4 regions of the Candidatus Allofournierella merdavium genome follow, and region 4 is predicted to be linked to each of the others. Evidence: predicted binding sites of a transcription regulator. Region 4 holds the regulator's gene; each other region holds the start of a gene.
What was found. Region 4 encodes HrcA, which represses chaperone genes, less so after heat shock. Its sites were predicted from a motif close to TGTTAGCACTCNNNNNNNNNGAGTGCTAACA; they were not measured.
Positions count from the first base shown of each region.

Region 1: the regulator HrcA is predicted to act here: its motif matches at 1,331-1,361, upstream of clpB (ATP-dependent chaperone ClpB).
Region 2: the regulator HrcA is predicted to act here: its motif matches at 1,280-1,310, upstream of htpG (molecular chaperone HtpG).
Region 3: the regulator HrcA is predicted to act here: its motif matches at 4,321-4,351, upstream of groES (co-chaperone GroES).

Region 1 is NZ_CALWND010000005.1:164,711-170,138, forward strand. It holds gene ACH2A7_RS05485 (hypothetical protein) at 1-594, opposite strand, end outside; gene ACH2A7_RS05490 (DUF3783 domain-containing protein) at 786-1,175, opposite strand; gene clpB (ATP-dependent chaperone ClpB) at 1,410-4,010, shown strand; gene ACH2A7_RS05500 (hypothetical protein) at 4,072-5,428, opposite strand, start outside.
Region 2 is NZ_CALWND010000010.1:68,306-73,733, forward strand. It holds gene htpG (molecular chaperone HtpG) at 1-1,240, opposite strand, end outside; gene ACH2A7_RS09690 (helix-turn-helix transcriptional regulator) at 1,644-1,835, opposite strand; gene ACH2A7_RS09695 (hypothetical protein) at 1,825-2,160, opposite strand; gene ACH2A7_RS09700 (ABC transporter permease) at 2,567-3,598, opposite strand; gene ACH2A7_RS09705 (ABC transporter permease) at 3,595-4,833, opposite strand; gene ACH2A7_RS09710 (ABC transporter ATP-binding protein) at 4,830-5,428, opposite strand, start outside.
Region 3 is NZ_CALWND010000002.1:63,474-68,901, forward strand. It holds gene ACH2A7_RS01685 (FMN-binding protein) at 1-226, opposite strand, end outside; gene ACH2A7_RS01690 (Gx transporter family protein) at 390-929, shown strand; gene ACH2A7_RS01695 (NADH peroxidase) at 1,058-1,600, shown strand; gene ACH2A7_RS01700 (aminopeptidase P family protein) at 1,924-3,195, shown strand; gene ACH2A7_RS01705 (diacylglycerol/lipid kinase family protein) at 3,238-4,161, shown strand; gene groES (co-chaperone GroES) at 4,401-4,688, shown strand; gene groL (chaperonin GroEL) at 4,728-5,428, shown strand, end outside.
Region 4 is NZ_CALWND010000009.1:152,650-158,077, forward strand. It holds gene dnaJ (molecular chaperone DnaJ) at 1-289, opposite strand, end outside; gene dnaK (molecular chaperone DnaK) at 402-2,234, opposite strand; gene ACH2A7_RS09335 (nucleotide exchange factor GrpE) at 2,314-2,928, opposite strand; gene hrcA (heat-inducible transcriptional repressor HrcA) at 2,925-3,959, opposite strand; gene ACH2A7_RS09345 (stage V sporulation T C-terminal domain-containing protein) at 4,172-4,714, opposite strand; gene ACH2A7_RS09350 (response regulator transcription factor) at 4,885-5,428, shown strand, end outside.

The DNA of each region.
Region 1 (5,428 bases), on a different contig from region 4:
GGGCAGCTTGGAGGAGCTCATCTCGGTGGACAGGCCCAGGCCCAGGGTATCGTCGGCGGAAGCGCCCAGATCCTGCGCGTTGTTGCAGGCTTCCACAATGGCGGCTTTGATGTCCACCACGTTCATGGTGCAGGAAGCAGCCAGATCGGCCACGTCGGGAGCATTGTGGTCGCCGGTCACGCCGATGGCCTCCACCTCAGCGGCGGTCTTGCCCACCACGTAGGCGGCGAAGGCGTCAGCCTGCTCGTACCACTCTTTGCCGATGGCGCTGGCAGGGGTCATGCCGTAATCGGTGCCCAGCTCCTGCTTGGACTTGAAGGTCAGGGAGGTGTCGAAGGTGCCGTCAGCATTCACGGGGACCTTGTTCTGAGCCACGTCGATCTTGCAGGCGACGATCTTGCCGCTCTCGTCCACGGTCACAGCGGCCACGGTGCTGTCCACCTGGGCGTTGCCGGCGGCATCCGCGGTGGCGTCAGCGGTGGTGTAGCTGGAAACGATGGCGATACCGGTCTTGACCTTCTTGGCAGAGCCGCCGCAAGCGGTGAAGCTCAGAGCCAGAGCCAGGACCATGACCAAAGCCAAAACTTTCTTCATTGTGTCTTACTCCTCTCGAAACAAACATATACATCCATTGCCTTTTCAGGCAGCACACCCATTATACGCGCCTGATAGATGTTTGTCAATGTTAATTGTTGGAGAAATCATGACAGATTGGTTCCAAAACGCCCCCGCGGCGGAACACCGGCTCAAAGGAAAACATTTTAAAGAAAGGAAAAGCCTTTCCCTCACTTTTCGCCCGTCACCGCCCGGTGTTCCGCGTGCAGTTCTGCCAGCAGCTGCCCGAAGGCCCAGGCCCGGTTGGTGCCGGTGACCATCGCCTTCAGGGGGATGCTCACCCCTGCGGCCTTCAGCCGGCCCAGAAAATCGTCCAGTTCTTTCCGGTCCAGCCCCCAGATCACCAGTGCCGGCGTGGGGTCCGCTGCGGGGATGACGCCCCGGGCGCCTTCTGCGCCGGGCAGGCCGCAGAGATCCGCCACCGTGCGGCCCAGGTCTTTCTCCTCCACCCGGCAAAAACGCAGGCCCGCCCCGGCGCAGACCGCCTCCAGGCTGCCGTCCTGCGGCGGGTTCCAGGCCAGCGCCGCCGGCGGCGCGGGGGGGATGATGTGTGCTTTCATAAAAACCTCCCGGGGCACAGGGCCCCTTTGTATACTTTTATTAAAGGGATTATACCCGATTTTTTTGCCCCTGACAACGCCGGGGCCGGCGCGACCGCAAACAAATATAAATTTTTTGTGAAATCCCTTGACAATTCTACCGGGCGGGAATACAATATTAGCAGTCGAAGCACAAGAGTGCTAAAACTAAGAATCTTTCCAAGTTGGTCGCTTTGAAAAAGGGGGACGGACTGTATGAATACCAACAAATATACTCAAAAGACGCTGGAAGCGTTGCAGAGCGCGCAGCAGCTGGCCATCGAGTACCAGAATCAGGCGCTGGAGCCTGAGCACCTTCTGGCGGCGACTGCCAGCCAGCAGGACGGGCTGATCCCGCAGCTGTTGAAGAAGCTGGGGGTGGAGCCGGGCAATTTCGCCGCGGCCGCCGCGCAGAAGGTGGCCGCCCTGCCCCATGTGACGGGCACCGGCCGGGAGCCGGACAAGATCTACATCTCCCAGGCCACCGACAAGGTGCTGAACGCAGCCGAGCACATCGCCGAGAACATGAAGGACGAGTACGTCAGCGTGGAGCATCTGTTCCTGGCGTTGATGGACCAGCCCAACGAGGCGGTGCGGCAGGTGCTGCGCAGCTTTGGCATTGACAAGAACAAATTTCTGGAACAGCTTGCCACCGTACGGGGCAGCCAGCGAGTGACCAGCGATCACCCCGAAGAGACCTATGACGCGCTGAAGAAGTACGGGCAGGACCTGGTGGAACTGGCCCGCCAGCAGAAGCTGGATCCGGTGATCGGCCGTGACACCGAGATCCGGAACGTCATCCGCATCTTGTCCCGCAAGCGCAAGAACAACCCCTGCCTGATCGGCGAGGCCGGCGTGGGCAAGACCGCCATCGCCGAGGGCCTGGCCCAGCGGATCGTGCGGGGCGACGTGCCGGAGAATCTGAAGGACCGCACCATCTTCAGCCTGGACATGGGCGCGCTGGTGGCGGGCGCCAAGTACCGGGGCGAGTTTGAGGAGCGTTTGAAGAGCGTTCTGAACGAGGTGAAGAAGAGCGAGGGGCAGATCATCCTGTTCATCGATGAGCTGCACACCATCGTGGGCGCCGGCAAATCCGACGGCGCCATGGACGCGGGCAACCTGCTGAAGCCCTTGCTGGCCCGGGGCGAGCTGCACTGCATCGGCGCCACCACCCTGGACGAGTACCGCCAGTACATCGAGAAGGACCCGGCGCTGGAGCGCCGGTTCCAGCCGGTGATGGTGGACCAGCCCTCGGTGGAGGACACCATCTCCATCCTGCGGGGCCTGAAGGAGCGCTACGAGGTGTTCCACGGCGTGAAGATCCAGGACAGCGCCCTCATCGCGGCGGCCACCCTCTCCAACCGGTACATCACCGACCGGTTTTTGCCGGATAAGGCCATCGACCTGGTGGACGAGGCCTGCGCCATGATCCGCACCGAGATGGACTCCATGCCCGCCGAGCTGGACGATCTGCGCCGCAAGATCATGCAGCACGAGATCGAGGAGGCGGCCCTGAAGAAGGAGACCGACACCCTCAGCGCGCAGCGGCTGGCGTCGCTGCAAAAAGAGCTGGCGGAGATGCGCGCCAAATTCAGCGCCATGAAGGCCCAGTGGGACAACGAGAAATCCAGCATCGGCAGCGTGCAGAGCCTGCGGGAGGAGATCGAGAAGACCAATGCGGCCATCGAGAAGGCCGAACGGGAGTATGACCTGAACAAGGCCGCCGAACTGAAGTACGGCAAGCTGCCGGAACTGAAGAAGAAGCTGGCCGAGCAGGAGCAGAAGGCGGAGGCCTCCGGCGCCACCCAGGACAACCTGCTGCGGGACCGGGTCACCGACGAGGAGATCGCCCGCATCGTGGCCCGCTGGACCGGCATCCCCGTGGAGAAGCTGGTGGAAGGCGAGCGGGAGAAGCTGCTGGGCCTGGAGGACATCCTGCACAAGCGGGTGATCGGCCAGGAGGAAGCGGTGAAGAAGGTCACCGAGGCCATCCTGCGCAGCCGGGCCGGCATCGCCGACCCGGGCCGCCCCATCGGCAGTTTCCTGTTCCTGGGCCCCACCGGCGTGGGCAAGACCGAACTTGCCAAGGCGCTGGCCGAGGCGCTGTTTGACGACGAGAAGAACATGATCCGGATCGACATGACCGAATACATGGAGAAATTCAGCGTCAGCCGCCTGATCGGCGCCCCTCCGGGATATGTGGGCTATGAGGAGGGCGGCCAGCTCACCGAGGCGGTGCGCCGTCATCCCTACAGCGTGGTGCTGTTCGACGAGGTGGAGAAAGCCCACCCCGACGTGTTCAACATCCTTCTGCAGGTGCTGGACGACGGCCGCATCACCGACAGCCAGGGCCGCACGGTGGACTTCAAGAACACCATCATCATCCTCACCAGCAACCTGGGCAGCCAGTACATCCTGGACGGCATCACCCCGGACGGCCAGATCAGCGAGGAGGCCCGCACCGCGGTGCAGGGGCTTTTGAAGAACCAGTTCCGGCCGGAGTTTTTGAACCGGCTGGACGAGATCGTCTTCTACAAGCCGCTGACCCGCCAGGAGATCGGCGGCATCGTGGAGCTGCAGCTGGCCGACCTGCGCAAGCGCCTGGCCGACAAGCAGCTGAGCCTCGCCGTGACCGACGCGGCCAGGGCGTTCATCATCGACGCCGGCTACGACCCCATCTACGGCGCCCGTCCGCTGAAGCGGTTCATCCAGAGCAAGGTGGAGACCCTCATCGCCCGGGAGATCATCGGCGGCAACCATTCCGCCGGCGACACCCTGACGGTGGACGTGGAAAACGGCCAGCTGGTGCTGCGCTGATTTTTGAACAAAGAGCGGCCCGTCCCGTGGAAAACACGGGGCGGGCCGTTTTTTTGTGTTTTCAGTCGTTGCGGCGGTAGAGGGTGTAGCCGGCGAACTCGTAAAAGTCCGCTTTGCCGCTGACGGCGGTGTACTCCCGGGCGATGAGGTCGGCCACGGCGGGGTTGGTCACGTTGCCCGCCACCAGCCAGGCCGGCGGGTCGGCGGCGAGACGCCGCGCCTGCTCGGCGGCCATGGTCGGGTCGGCGGCGCTCTGCCACTCCTGATGGACGAAGTAACTCTGGCAGGGGCGAATGTCGGTGGCCAGATACCACTGGGCATCCACCTCGTACGCCAGCACCGAGCCCCGCTCGTCGGCGGGGATCACCGCCGCCATGCTGCGGGCCATGTCGTTGTAGGCGATCACCTCGTAGGGGTATCGGGCCATAAAGCCGTCCCGCTGCCAGCCGGGCAGCCGCGCCGCCAGATTCACCAGACACGCCCCGGTCAGGGCCAAAGCCGCCAGACCGGCTGCCCGCCTGCCGGCGGCCCGGTCCTCCCGCCACAGCTGCCAGGCAAGGCCGGCGCAAAGGGGCACCAGCGGGGCGGCGATCATGAAGTAGTGCAGGTAGGGCCGGTTGGAAAAGAGCAGGTACATGTTCAGCCCGGCGGTGAGCAGCGCCGCCCAGCCCAGAGGCCGCCGGGGCGCGCGCAGAACGCGCAGCAGGGCCAGCGCCGCCAGCAGCAGCACCGGGGCGCCGAAGTCGAACACCGTGCGCCGGAAGGTGGCGGAGGCCCAGGGAGAGCCGCCGTAGTAATCGGTGAGGGAGAACCCGGTGGCATAGAGCAGATTGTAGCCGATGGTGCCGTAGAGCATCCGCCCCAGCGCGCCGTATGCGGCAAAATAAACGCAGAAGGGCGCGGTGACGGCGGCAAACCCGCCCAAAAAGGCGGCGGCGTTTTTCGCCAGGGTCACCCACTGCTTTCGCGCCAGGGTGTACAGGGCGATCACCAGCACAAAGCTGCCGATGCTCACCGCGCTGGTGACCCGCAGCAGCAGGATGGCCCCGAAGGAGAGCCCGTAGACCGCGGCGTACCGCCAGGGGTGGGGCGCGGCGGGGTCCCGTTTCTGTTCCTCGCACCACCGGGCGGCCAGCCACAGGCTTGCGGCGATGAAGGGCAGGGCGTACTCCTCGGTCATGTTGCCCTCATCAAAGGTGCGCGCCAGATACACAAGGGCCGCCAGCGCGGCCCCCGCGGCCCCCGGCCGGGGCAGATACACCCGGCCCAGCTTGTAGAGGAAAAACAGGGCGGCGGCCAGGCTGATCGTCTGGGGCACCAGGATGCCCGCCCGGCCCCAGAGCAGGTAGCCGATCATGTCGATGAAGAAGATCAGCGGGCCCTTGTGGTCGAACAGGTCCCGGTAGGGCACCGACCCT
Region 2 (5,428 bases), on a different contig from region 4:
AGAGCAGCAGGTCCTTCAGCAGGTCGGCGTGCATGCCGTAGTCGGCGTAGCAGCCGTATTTCAGCTGGCGGCCAAAATTCTTGAAGAACTCCTCGTACTTCTCCCGGTCGTTGTTCTTCATGGCGGTGAGCTCGTTCTTGATCTTCTTTTCCAGGCTGGTGCGGATAAGCTTGAGCCGCCCGTCCTGCTGGAGCATCTCACGGCTGATGTTCAGAGAGAGGTCCTGGCTGTCCACCACGCCCTTGACGAAGCTGAAGTGGTCGGGCAACAGGTCCGCGCACTTGTCCATGATGAGCACACCGCTGGCGTACAGCTGCAGGCCCTTCTCATACTCGCGGGTGTAGTAGTCGTAGGGCGCGCGGCCCGGGATGAACAACAGGGCATTGTAGGTGGCGGTGCCCTCGGTGCGGCTCACGATCACCCGGGCGGGGTCGGTGTAGTCGTAGAATTTATCCTTGTAGAACTGGTTGTACTCCTCGTCCGTCACCTCGCCTTTGGCCCGCTTCCACAGCGGCACCATGCTGTTCAGCGTCTCCAGCTCGGTGTAGGTCTCGTACTCGGGGGTGTAATCCTCCCCGGCGTCGGCGGGCTTTTCCTTCTGGCGGGTCTTCTCCCGGTACATCTGGATGGGGTAGCGCACATAGTCGCTGTACTTCTTCACGATGCCCACCAGGGTGTACTCGTCCAAAAAGCGGTCATAGTTCTCCTCGGGGGTGTTCTCCTTGATGACCAGGATGACCTGGGTGCCCACCTCCGGCTTGTCGGCCTCGGTGATGGTGTAGCCCTCGGCGCCCTTGCTCTCCCACTTCCAGGCGGTGTCGCTGCCGAAGGCACGGCTGATCACCGTGACCCGACTGGCCACCATGAAGGCGGAATAGAAGCCCACGCCGAACTGGCCGATGATGTCGATGTCATCGGCCTTATTTTCCTTTTTGAAGTCAAAGCTGCCGCTGCGGGCGATGGTGCCCAGGTTCTTTTCCAACTCCTCCTTGGTCATGCCGATGCCGTTGTCGGTGAGGGTGATGGTGCGGCTGGCCTTATCCAGCGCCAGCTGGATCTTGTAGTCCTCCTTGCGGCTGGACACGGTGTGATCGGTGAGGCTTTTGAAATAGAGCTTATCGATGGCGTCGCTGGCGTTGCTGATGAGCTCCCGCAGGAAAATCTCCTTGTTGGAGTAGATGCTGTTGATCATCAGATCCAGCAGCTTTTTGCTCTCGGCCTTGAATTGTTTTACTGCCATGTGTGTTCGCTCCCTTTATATCAAATCTTGCGTGATACGTTTTAGCACTCTCTATTTAAGAGTGCTAATTAACTATAGCGCGTTTTGCACAAAATTGCAAGAGGTTTCACACAAAATTTAAATTCCGTTCAAATCCCGTGGCTGCGGGGAAACGGCACGGCGGAACAGCAGCGGACCCGCCAGAGGGAAAAGGTCGCAGCGCGGCGGCAGGCAGCGCGTTTTGGCGGATGGCGGCGGGGTGAAGCGGAGGTCACAGGCCAGGCGGGCGGTGGAGCCCCCTCCTTCGCCCGGGACGCGCGAAGGGGGGGGGCCGGCGGCACACACGTCCGGGCGCTGAAACGGGCCCGGACGGGACCAGCCCCCGGAAAACGACCCATGACGGCAAAAAAGCCGGGCTGAAACATCAGCCCGGCGTGAACAGTTCGTCCACGGTGGTGCCCAGCTCCTGCGCCAGCTTGAAGGCCAGCGCCAGGGTGGGGTCGTATTTGTTGTTCTCGATGGCGTTGATGGTCTGGCGGGATACGCCGCACTTTTTGGCCAGCTGCTCCTGCAAAAGGCCCTTTTCCCGGCGCATCTGGCGGATCTTATTTTCCACGTTCGAAATCACCGTACCGTTTCTTTAACACCAGCAGCACCACGAAGTAGGTCATCGCGGTGACGCTGAGGTCGATAAATGGGTTGGACTGCAGCTTCTGCGCCCGCACCACCGCCTCCACCACGTCGAAGATCTGGGTCAGCACCGTGACCAGCAGGGTGAAAGCCCCCGCCTTCCAGACGATGAGCTGGCGGCGCTCGTCTCCCTGGCGCACCAGCGACACCACCATCCCGATGTCCAGGGCGATGCTGCCCAGCAGAAAAAGCCCGAACAAAATCAGAAGAAAGTTTTCCACCGTGAACATGCCTTGCGTTACAGGGTCCATTGCGCTGCCTCCTTTTTAAAATGTCAAATCTTTTTGACATCATCAGCATAACACGGGGCGCAGCGTATATCAAGAGTTTTTGACATTTTTTATTGGGCGCAGGCGCCTTCATCGCGCAGGGCAGTGCCGCAGGACAAGGGGACCGGCAAGCGGGCATGATCCTGAGCAGGCAAGGCGCCGGTCCGCAGGGCGGCAAGACGGCAAGCGACGGCCCCGCGCGACAGAAGACGGGGCACGGCGGCGGGCAGCTGCCGCATGCGAAACCTCCCGCCCTTTCTTCATGACGAAAAGGTGTCCCCGTCGGCTGAAACAGGCGGGCGGTCACCGCGGGTCATTACAAAAAGGGGGCCGGCCGGGCCTTGCGGCCCGGCCGGCCCCCTGGGGAAGCGCTATTGACAAGCCGCCCTCAGCGGGTGCTCTTGTCGTAGGGGACGCCCTCCGCCTTGGGGGCGCGGCTCTTCTTGCTGGTGAAGGCCAGCACCACCAGGGTGATGAGGTAGGGCAGCATCCGGTAGAAGTGGGGGCTGATGCCCACATCCGCCAGCAGGAACACGCCGTCGCCGTTGATGTCGATGCTGGCGTAGGAGGCGGCGATGCACTTGAACAGGCCGAACAGCAGCGCCGAGCAGGCGATGTTCAGCGGCTTCCAGTTGCCGAAGATCATCACGGCCAGGGCCAAAAAGCCGAAGCCGGCCACGTCGCCGGTGGAGGCGCAGTTGGCGGTGGTGAGGGCGTAGACGAAGCCGCCCATGCCGGCCAGCGCACCGGAGATGGTGGTGCCGGCGTAGCGCATCACATAGACATTGATGCCCAGGGAGTCCGCCGCCTGGGGGTTCTCGCCGCAGCTGCGCAGCCGCAGGCCGAAGCGGGTCTTGTAAAGCAGGACGGACAGCAGGATGAACAGCAAAATGCAGATGTAGGTGGCAAAGTAGGTCTTGTCGATGAAGGTGCTGCCGAAGAAGCCCATCTCATCGCTGCGGCCATAGCCGAAGAAGCTCTTTTTGATCATGAACCAGCTGGCGGAGTCGCCCTCGGCCATCTGCAGGGTGTTCTGGTTGGCGATGATGCGGATGAAGAAGAGCACCAGCGCGGGGGCCAGCAGGTTCAGCGCGGTGCCGCCGATGGTCTGGTCCGCCTTGAGGTTCACCGAGGCGAAGGAGAGCAGCAGCGAGAACACAGCGCCCATGATGGCCGCCACCAGCATGGCCAGCACCATGAAGCCCTGCAAAGCCACCCAGTCGCCGGCGGCCTTGGCCTCGGCAAAGGTGCCCGCCTTCTGGGTGAGGTTGACGAACAGCACGCCGATGAAGGCGCCGAAGATCATGATGCCTTCCAGCGCCAGGTTGATGATGCCGCTGCGCTCGGCGAAAACGCCGGCCAGCGCCACGATCATCAGCGGCACGGCATAAATCAGGGTCTGTTGGATCAGAAAGGTCATTTCGCCTCGCCTCCTTTCGCGTCTCCGGCGTCCGCCGGCGCGGGGGCCGGCTCGGCGGCAGCGGCCGCCTTGTGCTTCTTGCCGCGGCCGCTGAGCCACAGCTTGATGACCAGCGAGAAGGCGCTGAGGTAGACGATCACCGCGATGATGACGTCGGTGATGTACTCGTTGTAGGCGGTGAGGTTGGTCAGCTGCAGGCCCACGATGTCCAGCATAGACATGAAGCAGCCGGTGAAGATGACGCCGATGGGGTTGCTGGCCGCCAGCAGGGCCACGGGGATGCCGTTGAAGCCGGTGGCGGGCAGGCTCTGGTAGGTGGACCAGAAGAACTCGGTGTTGCCGGAGAGGTAATAGAGGGAGGCGGCCGCGCCGGACAGCGCGCCGGCGATGGCCATGCTCAGCACGATGTTGCGCTTGTCGTTGATGCCGGCGTAGCGGGCCGCGTGGCGGTTGGCGCCGCAGGCTTTGAGCTCATAGCCCAGGATGGTCTTGTTCATCAGCACATACACCAGGATGGCGATGACGATGGCCACCAGGATGCCGCCGTTCACCTGGGAATTGGGGAACAGCTTGTCCAGCCCCAGCTTTGCGGTCTGCACGCCGTTGTAGCTGGTCTTGTAGATGTAGCCGCTCTTGGTGTTCTCCACCAGGTTGCGGAAGTCGCTGCCGTCGAACATCCAGGTCACAAGGTTGGCGGCGATCCAGTTGGTCATGATGCAGGCCAGCACCTCGTTGATGTTGAGGAATGCCTTGACCAGGCCGGGCAGGCAGCCCCAGGCCGCGCCCGCCAGCATACCGCCCAAAAAGGCGATGAGCCAGACCAGCGGGGCGGGCACCACCTCGGTGGGGATGCCCAGCGCCAGCATCAGGGTGGCGGCGGTGCCCATCAGGTACTGACCGGGCGCGCCGATGTTGAACAGGCCGGTCTTGAAGGCCACCGCCACCGACAGGCCGGTGAGGATCAGCGGGGTGGCGCGGAAGAGCATATTGCCCACGCTGGTGGAGTTGAAGCCGAAGGTCAGCTGGCCGGCGGCGTTGCGGCCGGTGCTGAACAGGCCGCCGAACACCAGGCGGATACCCTCCCAGGCGCCGGTGGCGCCCAGGTTCTTGTTGCCCAGGCCCACCACCAGGATGATGACGCCGCCCACGGCCATGCCGATCAGGATGGAGATCAGAGAGGCAAGCACCGACTTGGTGCCGTCTTTCTGCCAAAGCTTTGAAAGCCCTCCGTTCATGCGCTCTCCCCCTCCTTCTTCATTCGTTTCGCGCCGGCCATGTAGAGGCCCAGCTCCTGCACGGTGGTGGCCTTGGGATCCAATTCGCCCACGATCTCACCCTCGTACATCACCAGGATGCGGTCGGACAGGCTCATCACCTCGTCCAGCTCCAGGCTGACCAGCAGCACCGCCTTGCCGGCGTCCCGCTGGGCCACCAGCTGACCGTGGATGTACTCGATGGCGCCCACGTCCAGGCCGCGGGTGGGCTGCACCGCCACCACCAGGGGCTTCTGGCGGTCCAGCTCGCGGGCGATGATGGCCTTCTGCTGGTTGCCGCCGGACATGCTGCGGGCGATGGTCACCGGGCCCTGGCCGCTGCGCACGTCGTACTGCCGGATGAGCTTTTCGGCGTAGGCGCGCACCGCGCCGTTGTCGATGAAGCCGAAATGCTCAAAGCGGGGCTCCCGGTAGGTCTGGAGCACCATGTTCTGCTCCAGCGTGAAATCCAGCACCAGGCCGTGCTTGTGGCGGTCCTCGGGGATGTGGCTCATATTCTGGCCGCGGCTGCGGATGGAGGCGTGGGTGATGTCGCGGCCGCACAGGGTGATGCGGC
Region 3 (5,428 bases), on a different contig from region 4:
CGGCATAGGCCTCGTCCTCGCTTTTCAGACCGCCCTCCTCGTTCACTCCGTCGAACTGGGCGTCGGTGATAACGCCGTCGGTCACGGTGATCTGGAGCCGGTCTTTGTAGCCCAGGCTGTCGAAATTTGTAAATTCCGCGCTGTATGTACCGTCTTTGTAGCCGCACCCCGCCAGCAGCACAGCAAGGATGCAACAGACCGCCGTTGCCAGATGTCTGCGGCGCATAGAATCACCTCCGTGTCGTCGCCCGTTTCAGGGGGACAGGTTTGCACCTATTATAAGAGAAAACGCCCGCAAAGTCAAATCCGGCGCGTTTTTCTTGACAGATGAAAAAAAGCGGCTTAGACTGATAACCAGTCAAAGGCTGTCAACAAAGGGAGAGAACACCATGCGAAACAACAAAACACGCCAGGTGGCGCTGTCCGGCCTGCTGTTCGCGCTGGCCATGGCGCTGTCCTTCATGGAGAGCGCCATCACGCCGCTGTTGGGGCTCATTCCGGGCGTCAAGATCGGCCTGGCGAACATCGTGGTCATGTACGCGCTGTTCTTCATGGGCTTTCCCCAGGCGCTCACCCTCAACCTCCTCAAAGCCTTCTTTGTGGGCCTGACCCGCGGCGTCACGGCGGGGCTTCTGTCCCTCAGCGGAGGCCTTGTTTCGCTGCTGGTGATGTGGGCGCTCTACAAGCTGCCCCGCCGCCCCACCTGGTTCATCCTTTCGGTGTGCGGTGCGCTGGGCCACAACATCGGCCAGCTGATCGCCGCCAGCTTCCTGCTCAGCAGCGCCCTGGCCCTTACCTATGCCCCCATCATGATCATTTTCGGCCTTGGCATGGGCTTTGTCACCAGTTCAAGCCTGGCCGCTTTGCTGCCGGCACTGGGGAAAATGGGATTTTCCACCGATCCCCGCGCCCCACGGAAAAATTCATAGCTTTTTCATGATTTTCCTGTTGACGAACTCTTGAGAGTATGCTATACTGTGACCATAACAAAGAATGATTCCTATTAATAGGGACCGTTTCAATGCGAAACATATAAAATGATTTGGAGGAAGAGAAAATGACCAAGAAGTTTGTTTGCACCGTTTGTGGTTACATCGCCGAGGGCGAAGCCCCTGAGTTCTGCCCCGTCTGCAAGGCTCCCAAGGACAAGTTCGTGGAGAAGGTCGAGAACACCTATGTCACCGAGCATGTGGTGGGCATCGCCAAGGAGGGCGTTCCCGAGGACATCATCGAGGGCCTGCGCATGAACTTCAACGGCGAGTGCAGCGAGGTGGGCATGTACCTGGCCATGAGCCGTGTGGCTGACCGCGAGGGCTACCCCGAGATCGCCGAGGCATGGAAGCGCTACGCCTTTGAGGAGGCGGAGCATGCCGCCAAGTTCGCCGAACTGCTGGGCGAGGTGCTGACCGACAGCACCAAGAAGAACCTGCAGATGCGTGTGGACGCCGAGTGCGGCGCCTGCAGCGGCAAGATGGATCTGGCCAAGAAGGCCAAGGAGCTGGGCCTGGATGCCATCCATGACACCGTTCATGAGATGGCCAAGGACGAGGCTCGTCACGGCCGCGGCATGCAGGGCCTGCTGGAGCGTTACTTCGGCTGAGCCGCTCAAAACGACCCCATACAGTAAGCACAAAGCCCTCCGGGTACGCCCGGAGGGCTTTTGGTTTGATGCGACAGGTGTGTGCCGGTAAATAGCTTTACAGAACGGCCGGCCGCGCCTTGTGCCGGAATGCCGTGCCTTGCGTGAAGAGAGCTGTCCGCCTGCTGCGGGACGGATGGGCGGCGGGCCGGCGGGCACATTTGGCGCTGCGGCGCGAGGGCCGACAGGGAATACAAGCGGGTTTTATGGACTGTTTTTCGGTTGGAATACCAACGCATCTATGGTAAAATAGGCACATAAAGATCACAAAGGAGACAAGCCACATGGTGAGCAAAGAGTTCCACGCTTCCCGCCGAAAACGGTATGCCGAACTGCTGGAGGACGACTGTGCCGCCTTCGTTTTCGCCGGGAATGAACTGCCGGACAAGGGGGATGAACTGTACCCGTTCACACCCTACGCCAACTTCTATTATCTCACCGGGTTTGACCAGCCCAAAGCGGTGTTGAAAATGACCAAGCGCGGCGGCCGGGTCCAGGAAGTGCTGTACATCCGGCGCGCCGACGAGCGCATGAAGCGCTGGGAGGGCGTTTGCAGCACCCGGGAGAGCGTGCAGGCGGAAACGGGCATTCAGCGGGTGGAATACCTCGACGCCTTCCGCGAGGAATTCTCGCTGTTCAGCTGGCCCGGCAGCGTCAAATGCATTTATGTGGATATGGCCAACTGGAGCGGCGAGGATCACATGACCCAGGCCCAGAAGTTCGCGGCGGAGATCCGCGCCAAGTATCCGGACATCCCCATCCGTAACACCTTTCAGGATCTGGCGCTCCTCCGTCAGGTAAAGACGGACGAGGAGATCGCCCTGCACCGCCGCGCGTGCGACGTCACCGCGGACGGGGTAAAGTGTATGCTGGCGCACCTGCGTCCCGGTATGTATGAGTACCAGGCGGAGGCCTATTTTGACTTTGTGCTCAAAAGCGCCAACGCCCGCCACGCCTTTGCCACCATCGCGGCCAGCGGCGCCAATGCCTGTGTGATGCACTATTCCGCCAACGACCGCCGGATACGGGACGGGGAGATGATCCTGTTCGATCTCGGCGCGGAGTGCGGGTATTACGCGGCGGATGTGAGCCGGACGTTTCCCGTCAGCGGCCGATTCACCGACCAACAGAAAGCATTGTATAATGTGGTGCTCAAGGGGCTGGAGGCCGCCATCGCCGCAGCCCGCCCCGGCCAGCCCAAAAACGAACTGGCCGGCATCAGCCGGGAGGTGATGGCCCGGGAACTGGTCCGCATCGGCATGATCGAGCGGCCGGAGGAGATCGCAAAATACTATTTTCACGGATCGGGTCATTACATTGGCCTGTATACGCACGACGTGGGCGACGACAACGCGCCGCTGGAGGAAAATATGATGTTCACCCTGGAGCCGGGGCTCTATTTCGACGAGCTGCAGCTGGGCATACGCATCGAGGACACCCTTCTGGTCACCCGTGACGGCTGTGAGGTGCTGACGGCGTCCATTCCCAAAACCGTGGAGGAGATCGAGGCCTTCATGCAGGCGAGATCGGCTTCCGGGTGTTGTGCGCTGCCGTGAGGCGCGCACGCGGCTAAATATTGATGTGAGGAGACGCAGAAAATGCGGTATGTATTCATCGTCAACCCGGTTTCCGGCAAAGCGGACCCCAGCGGCACGCTGGTGCCGCAGATCACTTCGGCAGCCGAAAAAATGGGGATCGACTGCGAGATCCTGCTCACAGAGTATGCCGGCCACGCCAAAAAGCTTGCCGAAGAGCAGGCGCGGGCGCCGGGGGATGTGCGCTTGTACGCCTGCGGGGGCGACGGCACCTTCAACGAGGTGATCCGGGGCGCCTATGGCTACGGCAATGCGGCGGTGGGCTGTATTCCCTGCGGCAGCGGCAATGATTTTGTGCGGAATTTCGGCGAGCGGGAGCCGTTTTTGGACCTGGAGCGGATGATGCGCGGGACGGTGATGGACATCGACCTGATCCAGACGGAAAAGGGGATCGCCACCACCATCTGCTCCGCCGGGCTGGACGCGCAGGTCGCCTATGGCATCCCGAAATTTCGCCGTCTGCCTTTCTGCGGCGGTACGATGTCCTATAATCTGTCCATCGTACAGGCGATCTGTGGGCCGCTGGGACATCGGTTGCGGGTACAGGCGGACGACGAGGTCATCACCGGCAACTTCCTGATGCTGGCCATCTGCAACGGAAAGGCCTACGGCGGCGGCTACGTTGCGGCGCCCGAGGCGGATATGCAGGATGGCCTGCTGGATCTTGTGCTCATCCGCAAGATCGGACGGCTGGCGGTGGCGCGGGTCATCGGCGACTACAAAAAAGGGGCGCACATCCAAAATGGGCAGGTGGCCCCGTCGTTCCAAAAGATCGCGCTTTTCCGCAGGGTGCGCAGTGTGCAGGTGGAGGTGCTGGACGGACGGCCCATTGTCGTCACCGAGGACGGGGAGTGCGAGGAGCGCATGGGCGTGTCGGCCCGGGTGTGCCCCCTTGCCGCCCGGATCATCCTGCCTGCCGGAGACTGATATGTTCTGACTGGGAGTCTGCCGACAAAAACAACCGCCCGGCAAAGGGCGGTTGTTTTTGTCGGCGAAGGTTGCGCGGGGAAAATATCAAAATCGTATGTTCACAAAAATTTTTAAATTTTCCCTCTTGATTTTTGTTATGCAAGTGGATAAAATATATATTAGCACTCGGGGACAATGAGTGCTAAACAAGTTTTAGTAATGCAAATTATTTTATAGTTCGAACAGGAGGCATTCTTATGCAGATCAAACCCTTGGCTGATCGCGTTGTGATCAAGACCGTGGAAGCCGAAGAAACCACCAAGAGCGGCATCATTCTGGCCGGCTCCGCCAAAGAGAAACCCCAGGTGGCCGTTGTGCTGGCAGTGGGCCCCGGCGGTATGGTGGACGGCAAGGAAGTGCAGATGCTCGTCAAGGTGGGCGACAAGGTGCTCACCAGCAAGTATTCCGGCACCGAGGTCAAGGTGGACGGCGAGGAGTGCACCATCGTGCGGCAGAGCGATATTCTTGCCATCGTGGAAGAGTAATTCTTTCGTAAGAATCGAACGAAAAGGAGATAGATGATTATGGCTAAACAGATCCTGCACGGCGAAGAGGCTCGCAAGGCCCTGAGCGCCGGCATTGATACCCTGGCGGATACCGTTAAGATCACCCTGGGCCCCAAGGGCCGCAACGTGGTGCTGGGCAAGAAGTTCGGCAGCCCCGTGATCACCAACGACGGTGTGACCATCGCCAAGGAGATCGAACTGAAGAATGCCTTTGAAAATATGGGCGCTCAGCTGGTGCGCGAAGTGGCCACCAAGACCAACGACGCCGCCGGCGACGGCACCACCACCGCCACCGTTCTGGCCCAGGCTCTGGTGAGCGAGGGCATGAAGAACGTGGCTGCCGGTGCCAATCCCATGGATGTGAAGCGCGGTATGCAGAAGGCCGTCAAGGCCGCCGTGGAGGCCTTTGCCACCAACAGCAAGAAGGTCAACGGCTCCAAGGACATCGCCCGTGTGGCCACCGTCTCCGCCGGCGACGCCACCGTGGGCGAGTTGATCGCCGAGGCGATGGAGAAGGTCAGCGCCGACGGCGTGATCACCATCGAGGAGAGCAAGACCGCCGAGACCTACTCCGAGGTCGTGGAGGGCATGCAGTTCGACCGCGGCTACATCACCCCCTACATGGTCACCGACACCGAGAAGATGGAGGCGGTCATCGACGACGCCTACATCCTGATCACCGACAAGAAGATCAGCGTCATTCAGGACCTGCTGCCCTT
Region 4 (5,428 bases):
CGCCGAAGCCGCCGAAGCCGCCGGCCCCGCCGCCGCCGGGCGCGCCGGCGCCGTAGCTGGGGTCCACCCCCGCAAAGCCAAACTGGTCGTACCGCGCCCGCTTTTCCTTGTCGCCGAGCACCTCGTAGGCCTCGTTCACCTCTTTGAACTTCGCCTCGGCCTCCTTGTCGCCGGGGTTCAGATCCGGGTGATACTTTTTCGCCTGCTTGCGATACGCCTTTTTCAGGTCCTCTTCGCTGGCGTTTTTCGCCACGCCCAGGACCTCATAGTAATCGCGTTTTTCTGCCATGGATTATTCACCTTTGTCTGCCCGCCGGGCGGGCTCTCTTTCCTGAAAAATGTAGGGGCGTATTAGCCCAGAATGCCTCCCCTTGAAACCAAGGGGAGGCTTGTGATCAGGCTCAGACTTCCTTGAAGTCGGCGTCCACGACCCCGTCGTCGGACTTGCCGCCCTGGCCGGCCGCGCCGGTCTCGGGGCCGGCGGCCGCGCCGGCGGAACCCTGGGCGTTCTTGTACAGCTCTTCGCTGATGGCGTAGAAGGCCTTCTGGACCTCCTCCTGCTTTGCCTTGATGGCCTCGATGTCGGTGCCCTTCAGCGCCTCTTTCAGCTCGCTCAGCTTGGACTCGACCTCGGCCTTCTTGGCCGCGTCCACCTTGTCGCCCAGCTCATTCAGGGTCTTCTCGGTCTGGAACACCATCTGGTCGGCGGCGTTGCGGGCGTCCACCTCTTCACGGCGCTTCTTGTCCTCGGCGGCGAACTGCTCGGCCTCCCGCACCGACTTCTCGATGTCCTCCTTGCTCATGTTGGTGGAGGCGGTGATGGTGATGCTCTGCTCCTTGCCGCTGCCCAGGTCCTTGGCGCTCACATGCACGATGCCGTTGGCGTCGATGTCAAAGGTGACCTCGATCTGGGGCACGCCGCGGGGCGCGGCGGGGATGCCGTCCAGCTTGAACATGCCCAGGCTCTTGTTGTCGCGGGCAAACTCACGCTCGCCCTGCAGCACGTTGACCTCGACGCTGGGCTGGTTGTCGGCCGCGGTGGAGAAGATCTGGCTCTTCTTGGTGGGGATGGTGGTGTTGCGCTCGATGATCTTGGTGCACACGCCGCCCAGGGTCTCGATGCCCAGGCTCAGCGGGGTGACGTCCAGCAGCAGCAGGCCCTTGACGTCGCCCTGCAGGACGCCGCCCTGGATGGCTGCGCCCACGGCCACGCACTCGTCGGGGTTGATGCCCTTGAAGGGCTCGCAGTTCAGCTCCTTCTTGACGGCGTCGTAGACGGCGGGGATACGGGTGGAGCCGCCCACCATCAGGACCTTCTTCAGGTCAGAGGCGCGCAGGCCGGCGTCGGCCAGGGCCTTGCGCACGGGGGTCATGGTGCGGTCCACCAGGTCCACAGTCAGCTCGTTGAACTTGGCCCGGGTCAGGGTCATGTCCAGGTGCTTGGGGCCGGTGGCGTCGGCGGTGATGAAGGGCAGGTTGATCTGGCTGGTCATGGCGCTGGACAGCTCGATCTTGGCCTTCTCGGCGGCCTCCTTCAGGCGCTGGGCAGCCATCTTGTCCTTGCGCAGGTCGATGCCGTTCTCGCGCTGGAAGTCCTCGGCCATCCAGTCGATGATGCGCTGGTCAAAGTCATCGCCGCCCAGGTGAGTGTCGCCGTTGGTGGCCAGGACCTCGGTGACGCCGTCGCCCATCTCGATGATGGAGACGTCGAAGGTGCCGCCGCCCAGGTCGTAGACCATGATCTTCTGGTCCTCTTCCTTGTCGATGCCGTAAGCCAGGGATGCGGCGGTGGGCTCATTGATGATGCGGCGGACGTTCAGGCCGGCGATGGTGCCGGCGTCCTTGGTGGCCTGCCGCTGGCTGTCGTTGAAGTAGGCGGGCACGGTGATCACCGCGTCGGTGACCTTCTCGCCCAGGTAAGCCTCGGCGTCCGCCTTCAGCTTGGACAGGATCATGGCGCTGATCTGCTGGGGGTTATAATCCTTGCCGTCGATGGACACCTTGTAGTCGGTGCCCATGTGACGCTTGATGCTGCTCACGGTGCGCTCGGGGTTGGTGATGGCCTGGCGCTTTGCCACCTGGCCCACCAGCCGCTCGCCGGTCTTGGTAAAGCCCACCACGCTGGGGGTGGTGCGGGCGCCCTCCGCGTTGGCGATGACCACGGGCTCGCCGCCCTCGATCACGGCAACACAGCTGTTCGTAGTGCCAAGGTCGATGCCAATGATTTTACTCATAGTATATCTCTCCTTATTTATAACTCAAATATGGTGGAACTCTCATTTATGGGAAAGGGCGAAAGGCCCTTTCGGCGAATTATTCGGCCACGATCACCGTGGCGTGCCGGATGACCCGGTCGCCCAGCTTGTAGCCTTTCTGGAACACCTGCAGCACGGTGCCGCTCTCCTCGCCGTTCTCGGCGGCCTTTTGCATCACCGCGTTGTGCAGCGCCGGGTCGAAGGGCAGGCCCAAAGCGGGGATCTCCTCCACCTTCAGGGCCTCGAAGGCGCCCTTTGCCTTTTCCAGCGTCAGGGTCACGCCCTTCTTGAAGTTCTCGTCGGTGGAGGGGGCCGCCTCGGCCATCTCCAGCGCGTCCAGAATGGAGAGGATCTGGCTCACCGCGTGGGCCACGCCGTTGCCGAAGGCGGCGTCCTGCTCCCGGGCCGAGCGCTTGCGGAAGTTGTCGTACTCGGCGGCGGTGCGCAGCAGCCGGTCCCTGGCCTCCTCCGCCTCGGCGCGGGCCTTTTCGGCCTCGGTGCGGGCGGCGGCCAGCTGTGCCTCCAGATCCTTTTTGTCTTTCTTTGTCTCTTTCTTTTCCTTTTCGGGGGCCTTCTCCGCCTTGGGAGCGGCCTTTTGTTCTGTCGCTTCGGCCTGGGGGGCCGGGGCTTCGGCGGCGGCCTCTTCGGGCCGCTTGTTGGTTTCGTCCATCATTGCGGGTCCTCCTGTGCCTTGCCGGCCATACACTCGCCGAGTTTCAAGGCAAAATAATCCAAAACGGGCATCAGCTGCTCAAAGGGCATCCGGGTGGGCCCCAGCAGGACGATGGCCCCGGTGAGGCCGCCGCCGGCCAGGTACCGCTTGCTCATGAAGCACAGCCCCGGCAGCGGGCGCTGCAGGTCCTCGCCCAGCAGCACGGTGGTGCGGCCGGTGCGGGGGGTGATGAGCCGGCCGGCGCGCTCGTCGTCGGTGAAAAGCTCCAGCACCCGGGGCAGCAGGCCGGTCAGTTCCGGCCAGCGCATCAGGTATTGCAGCCCCTGGGGGTAGGTGCGGGCCTGGGCGGCCTGCCGCAGCAGCGCCGCCGCCGCGTTCAGCACCGGATAGAGCCGGTCGCTCCCCTCGCCCAGGCGGGCGGCCAACTCGCCCAGCTTCGCGCCGGACAGGTCCGCCGGGGCCACAAAGGCGAGCCCCTGGTTGAGGGTCTGGGTGAGCAGCGCCGCGTCCTCGCGGGTGAAATCGGTGTCCAGCCGGGCCACCCGGGTGCGCACGCCGCCGGCGCTGGTCACCGCCAGCACCGCCGCGGTGCAGCGGCCCACCTGCACCACCTCGTAGTGGGCGATGCACAGATCGTCCGCCCGGGGGGTGGTGGCCGCCACCATGTAGCCGGCGTAGTCCGCCAGGGCCCGGGCCGCACCGGACGCCAGCCGCTCGGGCTCGTAGTCGAGGCCGGCGAAGATGTGGTCGATCTCGGCTTTCTGCCGGGCGGTGAGCCCCTTGGCGGGATGCATCAGATTGTCCAGGTAATAGCGGTAGCCCTTGGCGCTGGGCACCCGGCCCGCGCTGGTGTGGGGCTGCTCCAGCAGGCCCAGCTTTGTCAGTGCCGCCATCTCATTGCGCAAGGTCGCGCTGGACACCGCCATGTCGAAATACTGGCACAAAAGGCTGGAGCCCACCGGCTCGCCCCCCTGGGTGTACAGGGCCACAATGGCTTCCAGCACGCGCTGTTTGCGATCGTCCATGGCCATGCGGCCCCACCTCTTTTCTCTCATTTTAGCACTCATTGCTCTCGAGTGCTAAATTTATTGTACTCCATTTTATCCGTCTGTCAAGGGGGTGGTGCAAAAATTTTCAAAGTTTCATCGTTTGTTCACACACTGCCCCTTCCGGGCCGCAAAAAAGCGCCCGCGGCCCCCCTTGCGGGCGGCGCGGACGCCGAAAAAAGAAGGCGGGCGGCGCTTTAACTCTCCATCTGCTTTGCCAGAAAGGCGGCGGCGATGGCCAGGGCTTTCTGCTCCTCGGGGGTGGGGGTGGCGCTGCGCTCGTCGCTCAGCAGCACCACCGCCCCGGCCACGTCGCCGGCGGCGATGATGGGCACCGCTATGTGGATGTGCCGGGAGGCCCCCTCGCAGGGGAACTGGCAGTCCTCGGCCTGGCCGCCGTGCAGGTAGGTGCGGCGAGCGTGCATCAGCTTTTCCAGCGGGATGCTCACCCGCTTTTCCAGGCACTCCTTGCGGGCGGGGCCGGCGGCGGCGATGATGCTGTCCCGGTCGCAGATCAGGGCGGTGCGGGAGAGGTTCTTGCAAAGCACCTCGGCGTACTGGGCGGCAAAGGCGGCCATCTCGCCGATGGGGGAATATTTTTTAAAGATCACCTCGCCGTCGCCGGTGGTGAAGATCTCCAGCGGGTCGCCCTGGCGGATGCGCTGGGTGCGGCGGATCTCCTTGGGGATGACCACCCGCCCCAGCTCGTCGATGCGGCGCACGATGCCGGTTGCTTTCATGGTGTGTACCTCCTGTAAGGCGGCGGGGCGGGCCCCGCCGCTTGTGCTCTTTGTTGCTTAGTATCTGCCAGCGCAGGCAAATTATACAAGCGCCGCCGCCCCGCCCGCCTTTCCGCCGGCGGCGGGCTCTGTTATAATAAGGTAAAAACATCCTGCAAGGAGGAAACGCCATGGCGCCACTGATCCTGATCGCGGAGGACAACGACGAAATTCGCGCGCTGCTGCGCCTCTATCTGGAGGGGGAGGGCCTGCGGGTGCTGGAGGCCGCCGACGGCGACGAGGCCCTGGCAAAGGCCCGGGCCGAGGGGCCGGACCTGGCCATCCTGGACGTGATGATGCCCGGCCTTTCGGGCTATGAGGTGACGCGGGCGCTGCGGCGGTTCAGCGACATGCCCATCCTCATCCTCTCGGCCAAGAGCGAGGACAACGACAAGATCCTGGGGCTGAACCTCGGGGCGGACGACTATGTCACCAAGCCCTTCAACCCGGTGGAGGTGGTGGCGCGGGTGAAGGCCCAGCTGCGGCGGGCCGCCCGGGCGGGGGGCGAGGTGCTGCGGGGGGGCGAGTTGGCGCTGGACCTGGCCGCCATGCGGCTGGAGAAGGCGGGCCGGCCGGTGCCCCTCACCCCCATGGAGGCAAAGATCCTGGCCATCCTGATGCGCTCGCCGGGGCGGGTGTTCACCAAGGCCCAGCTGTACGAGGGGGCCGCGGGGG